Linked DNA regions of Metabacillus sp. KUDC1714. The protein of the gene in region 2 interacts with the protein of the main gene of each other region in a pairwise test. Links are inferred from orthologs where the notes say so. Each region holds a gene or a part of one and is shown on either strand. Other genes may lie near its edges.

Evidence for each region.
Region 1: the proteins of HUW50_RS23750 (region 2) and xerC interact in binary tests that used the Escherichia coli proteins (3 or more experiments, as listed by UniProt). The link is inferred for Metabacillus sp. KUDC1714 from one-to-one orthologs.

The regions. Positions count from the first base shown.
Region 1 is NZ_CP055263.1:4,292,919-4,296,199, reverse strand. What follows is about bases 189-3,133. They hold xerC (tyrosine recombinase XerC), read right to left. Parts: upstream 2,143-3,133; coding sequence 1,234-2,142; downstream 189-1,233. Other genes in these bases: trmFO (FADH(2)-oxidizing methylenetetrahydrofolate--tRNA-(uracil(54)-C(5))-methyltransferase TrmFO), read right to left, coding at 2,205-3,133; hslV (ATP-dependent protease subunit HslV), read right to left, coding at 666-1,208; hslU (ATP-dependent protease ATPase subunit HslU), read right to left, coding at 189-648. Also shown: more of hslU, read right to left, coding at 1-188; more of trmFO, read right to left, coding at 3,134-3,281. UniProt on the Escherichia coli protein: Site-specific tyrosine recombinase, which acts by catalyzing the cutting and rejoining of the recombining DNA molecules.
Region 2 is NZ_CP055263.1:5,144,292-5,147,600, reverse strand. The notes cover bases 249-3,221. They hold HUW50_RS23750 (helix-turn-helix domain-containing protein), read right to left. Parts: upstream 2,167-3,221; coding sequence 1,330-2,166; downstream 249-1,329. Other genes in these bases: HUW50_RS23740 (sugar phosphate isomerase/epimerase family protein), read left to right, coding at 3,071-3,221; HUW50_RS23745 (phytanoyl-CoA dioxygenase family protein), read left to right, coding at 2,237-3,046; HUW50_RS27455 (CapA family protein), read left to right, coding at 249-1,040. In the rest of the region: more of HUW50_RS27455, read left to right, coding at 1-248; more of HUW50_RS23740, read left to right, coding at 3,222-3,309. UniProt on the Escherichia coli protein: Transcription factor that regulates the expression of several genes involved in the transport and metabolism of L-arabinose. Functions both as a positive and a negative regulator.

The DNA.
Region 1 (3,281 bases), 850 kb from region 2 along the record:
TTGCTCCATACCAGAGCCTTGAAGCATATCAAACATCGATGCTTGTTGCTCTTCAACCTCGATCGTCACATAGTGATCCTCTAATTCCCCTAGAGCTAATTGATGTGCGATACGACGGCGTTTTTCTTGAATCGACGTTTCTTCAGAACTATCCTCTTGCTCGTTTACTTGGTTACTGGCACCGCCAAATAACATTTCCAATGGGTTTTTTGCAGTAGATTGCTTCTTTTTCCCAGGTACAAGCAGCTCTACTAAACGCTTATTTGCATTCTCTTCTGCAAGACCTTTTACATCAGAAATTTTTTCTTCCTTCACTAAACGAACTGCCGTCTCAACTAAATCACGTACCATCGATTCAACATCTCTACCTACATAACCAACTTCAGTAAATTTTGTCGCCTCAACTTTAATAAAAGGTGCTCGGGCAAGTTTTGCAATTCTTCTCGCAATTTCTGTTTTTCCAACACCTGTAGGTCCGATCATTAAAATATTTTTAGGAACTACCTCTTCACGTAGCTTTTCGGTTAATAAGCTTCTTCGATAGCGATTACGTAGTGCAACTGCTACCGCCTTTTTTGCATCCTTTTGCCCTATAATATATTGATCTAATCGTTCAACAATTTCTTTTGGTGTCAGTTCTTTATTCAACCCATTTCCCTCCCTTATTAAAGCTCTTCGACAATAATATTTTGATTGGTATATACACAAATCTCACCTGCAATAGTCAATGAACCTTTTGCAATATCCTTGGCAGTTAAGTTCTCACCTGCGTAGCGCTTTAAAGCTCGACCAGCAGATAAAGCATAATTACCACCTGAACCGATCGCTAAAATGCCGTCATCAGGTTCAATCACTTCGCCTGTACCAGAAACAAGTAAAATGTGTTCTGCATTCATGACGATAAGCATTGCTTCAAGTCTTCTTAACACCTTATCACTACGCCACTCTTTTGCTAATTCAACAGCTGCACGTTGTAAATTACCATTATATTCTTCAAGTCTGCTTTCAAAAAGCTCAAACAAAGTAAACGCATCTGCAACAGAACCCGCAAACCCTGCAATCACTTTTCCATTAAATATTTTCCGAACTTTCTTTGCAGTATGCTTCATCACAACAGCATTGCCAAATGTGACTTGACCATCACCAGCCATTGCTGCCTCACCATTATGCTGAATAGCAAATATTGTTGTCGCATGAAATTGAGACATTTTTTTACCTCCTATAATCTGGCTTTTAAGCTCGTGGATGATGGGACATGTAAATCCTCTTTAAATGCTCTTTCGTAACATGGGTGTACACTTGAGTTGAAGACAAATGTGCATGGCCTAATAGCTCTTGAACACTCCTCATATCAGCACCTTCATTTAGCATATGTGTAGCAAATGTATGTCTAAACATATGAGGGTGTATATGAAGTGTGGAGGATGCTTTTTTAATCAATTCATTTAATATGTGTCTCACTCCACGATCTGTCAAAGGGCTACCTCGATGATTGACAAATAAATATGAATGTTGATCAGGTTCTTTTAATCTGCTTACTAACAATTTTCTTCCTTGGCTTAAATAGTGCTCAATCGAATCCTGGGCATAGCTACCAAATGGAACATATCTTTGCTTGCCACCCTTCCCATGAACAAGTACGGTTCCAATATAAAAGTCAATATCTGTTAACCGTATATTACAACACTCACTTACACGAATCCCAGTTCCATAAAGAACCTCTATTAGCGCCTGGTTTCTTTGCCCTAATGGAGTGGTACAATCTGAGATCGAAAACAGATTTTCAATTTCTTCTTCATAAAGAAATTGGGGGATTTTCTGTTCTCGTTTCGGTAATGACACTAACGAAAAAGGATTTTCACTAAGTTTTTCTTCTCTAACAAGAAACTTAAAAAAGCTTCTTAAGGAGGATACTTTTCTTGAAATTGTTTTTCTAGAATAGTTTCTATTATGTAACTGCGTTAAAAATAAACGTGTATCATTATATGTAATTTCTTCTAGATGTAGGATCGCTTGTTCTTTCATAAAGGAAAAAAAGTCCTCTATATCAGTGGCATAATTCACAACAGTATATTGTGAATAATTTTTCTCAATTTGTAAATATTCTATGAAAAAATTTAAATAAATCTTAACATTTTCCATCATAACACCTCACAAGGGCTACTAAATGTTATCACAACTTTAGTAGCCCTTGCAAATTATTTCTATAAATTTTTCGAAATTTTTTGAATTGTTTCCAAGGCACGATTTGCATGCATTTCATTTCGCTCTTTTTTACTTTTGATACGCACAGGTAAGTCTGCAAAGATGCCAAAATTTGCATTCATTGGTTGAAAATTATCAGCATTTGTAGTTGTAATATATTTTGCCATACTACCGATCGCTGTTTCATTTGGAAATTCGACTAGATCTTTACCTAAAACAAAGTGGGCAGCATTTAAACCAGCTACTAACCCTGATGCAGCAGATTCAACATACCCTTCAACACCTGTCATTTGCCCTGCGAAAAATAAATCTTCACGATCTTTATATTGATAAGTTGCTTTTAAAAGTCTTGGAGAGTTGATGAAGGTATTACGATGCATAACACCGTAACGAACAATTTCTGCATTTTCAAGACCCGGAATTAATGAAAGTACTTCTTTTTGCGGTCCCCACTTAAGGTGTGTTTGAAAACCTACTATATTATATAATGTACCCGCTGCATCATCTTGACGGAGTTGAATAACGGCAAAGGGCCTTTTCCCTGTTTTAGGATCTTCTAAACCAACCGGCTTTAACGGACCGAATAACATAGTTTTTCTACCCCTTTTTGCCATTACTTCGATTGGCATACATCCTTCAAAGAAGATTTCTTTTTCAAACTCTTTTAATGGAACTGTTTCTGCAGAGATTAATGCCTCATAAAAACGATCGAATTCTTCCTCTGTCATCGGGCAATTTAAATAAGCAGCTTCCCCTTTATCGTATCGGGATTTTAAATATACTTTTTCCATATCAATGCTTTCTTTTTCAATAATTGGTGCGGCTGCATCATAGAAATATAAATATTCCTCACCAGTTAGTGATTTAAGTTGATCAGAAAGATTTTTTGAAGTAAGTGGACCAGTTGCAATAATTGTTGGACCACTAAGAATTTCTCCAACTTCTTCAGTTACAACGGTAACATTGGGATGTCCTTTAACTAGCTCCGTTACTTTAGCAGCAAACTCATGTCGGTCAACCGCTAAAGCCCCTCCTGCAGGAACAGCACATTCATCAGCTGCATTTATAATAACTGA
Region 2 (3,309 bases):
ATTCAGGAAAGGAAATTAATACGGAAACATCTGAGAAGTCTCGAAAACAAGCAACAGATAAAACTTCTACTGCTACATTGTCTGCTATTGGTGATATTCTCATTCATGATCGGGTATATAATCCAGCACATGTTGCTAACGGACAGTATGACTTTATGCCTTTTCTTACACCGGTTCAATCTTATTTAGGTGAAGCAGATATTACTGTTGCCAACCAAGAGACGATGATTGGAGGTGTGGAGATAGGTCTTTCGACATACCCCTCGTTCAACAGTCCACATGAGGTGGGAGATGCATTAAAAGAAAGTGGTGTTGACCTTGTGACACTGGCAAACAATCATACGTTAGATCGTGGGGAAGAAGCGATTCGAAATGCGATTCAACACTGGAATAAGATCGGTATGCCTTATGTAGGTTCATACGTTTCATCAAAAGATAAAATGAAAATTAGAACGATAGAAATGAACGACATTATATTCTCATTTTTAGCTTATACATATGGTACGAACGGTATTTCAGTACCAAAGGATAAGCCGTACCTAGTGAACTTAATAGATATGGAGAAGATGAAACAAGAGATACTAGAAGCAAAAGAGTTATCTGACGTTGTAGTTGTTAGTCTTCATTTTGGGCAAGAATATCAAAGGTTACCGAATGATGAACAGAAGAAATTAGCACGTCAAACTGCAAATGCTGGTGCAGATATTATTATTGGACACCATCCTCACGTTTTGCAGCCGATGGAATGGATTGAAAGAGCAGACGGAAAACGTTCATTTGTAGCTTACTCACTAGGCAATTTCTTTTCCGGACAAAAAGGGGACTATAAAGATATCGGTGGTATTTTGCAGATTAAAGTTGAAAAGGTAGAAATAAACGGTGAAAGTATAGTTAAGTTAAATAACCCTTCATTTATCCCAACTTTTGTAGGTGAAGATTATACTGTGTCCCCTCTTAAAAAAGTGGCAGGTAAAGAGGCAGTATATAAAGTAATAATAAATCATATGAAGCAATGGTTGCCAGAGCTAAAGGTTCATTAATCATTGAAGAGAAGGATGAAAATACATTTTTGGTATCATTTTTATTTCTTTCACAGTTTCTACGGCACTGTAACTAACCGAACAAAATATTATAGAAAATACTTAAATATTCCGTTAAGGGCGTTTATCAGTAATGAAGATAAGCGTTTTTTTTTATAGAAAAAAGATTGAGTGAACGTCTAGATTTTAAATAATTGATAAAGATGCAGTTTAACATAACAGACTTCAAACAAAAACAGTTTACAACGTGCAGTTTAACAATCTACGAAAATTGGAAAAAAACATTCCCTTATTGCTCTAACAGCCTTTTACGATATGCCGACGGATTCATCCCATAACTAGTAGTAAATTGTTTTGTAAAATAGAAGGGGCTTGCAAAGCCTACTTCATTTGCGATCTCTGAAATGGGTAACTGGGTGAATTCTAGTAGTTTTGCTGCATGGGCCAATCTCATTGATAAAAGTGTTGCCATAATCGATGTGCCGACTTGTTCTCGGAATAAGTGAGATAGTCGTGAAGGGGAGAGACAGACTTGATCAGCTAAGGATTGAATTGTATGCGCCTCTCTTAACTCTTCATTCAATAAATGAATAACCTGTTGCACTCTGTAATCTATTTTGTTTGCTTTTGTTGTTTGTAGCCATTGATTGATAGCCAATAAAATTTCTTCAAGTGCATTCATCGATAACTCCAAAGAAAACTCTTGAAGCAACCGATTATCACGAATCATTCGCTGAAAGCTATTATTAACACGATCTTGTAGCTGTATATCATTAATTGGAAAATAGATAAAGCCTTTTGTTGTTTCAGGAAGATTGAGTAATTCTATCCAAGTTGGTCTTGGAAGAAAATGAGCCCAATAGAATTCCCAGTGATTGTTATTAGATCCATATTGATGAGCGGTTTTTGGTTTTAAAATAGCTAGCTCACCTGCTTTTACATGCTGTTCATGACCATCCACACTAAACAAACCTTTCCCAGAAAGAGTAAATGTTATTATCCATTCTTTCGCTCCATTTGATCGAGTGACCTTGTATTCATTTGACTGATGATAATGATCTGAAAAAAGAACCCCAGGTGATGAAGCATTTTTAAAAATAGCAGGATTGTTAAGGTTTATAGTCATTCTCTCTATTCCTTTCATTTTGAGATCTCTTATAATTTAATTATAGCAATTATTAATAAAAAAGAGGTGGATGATGGTGGAGAATATTACTGAGGCACAAAAAGAACAGTTTGATTCAGATGGATATTTGATTGTAAAAGGACTATTTTCAAGCGAGGAAATTGAGCAGTTAAAAAATCGGTTTATGCAAATACATTCCGAAGGACCGATACCAGGTTATTTTTCACCCCTTTCCGAGGAAGATGCAAAAGGCGATATATTGAAGATGTATCCAAGGATCATGCATCCTCATAAAATTGACTCACTATCTATGAAGTACTTGTTGGATTTAAGGCTATTCTCAATTCTGACAAAACTACTTGAAGAGGAGCCACTTGCAGCACAAAGTATGTTCTATTATAAGCCACCAGGTGCAAAGGGGCAGGCACTGCATCAGGATAATTTTTATTTAAAGATGGAACCAGGAACATGTATAGCAGCCTGGACCGCAATTGATCCATCTAATGAAGAAAACGGTGGACTTTATGTTGTTCCTAATTCGCAGCATGCTGAAATCCAATGCCCTCATAGAGCTGACCCAGAGAAATCGTTTACTCGTGAAGAGGTCGATATACCTGATGGGCTAAAGCCAATACCTGCGATCCTGGAGCCAGGCGATGTGTTGTTTTTTAATGGTAATGTAATTCATGGATCTTATCCAAATACTTCAAAAGACAAATTTCGCAGATCGTTTATTTGTCATTATGCAGGGATTTCCACCACAAAAGCTGGAAATTTCTACAAACCACTATATAAACAGGATGGTACGCCTGTTACGGATATTGAAACGACTGAATCGAATCCATGTGGTACAGAATTTACCCAAGCGGAAATACATTAACCTACATTAGGAAAAGGTGGAAAGATGAAAAAAATAAATAATGGAAGCAGTGCTCCACCACGATTAGATATTCAACAATCATGGTGGGCGATGAATGGGATAGGAAATGGCGTACGAGAATGGATAACAGAAGAAAAGGTAGAAAAAATTGCCGAAGCAGGATTTACAGGGATTAATGGTTTTCTTCCACCTCAAGAAAAACAGGAGGAGTGGCACAACTTACTTGAAAAGTATCAGCTTAGCTTTAGCATTTGTGCTTATCC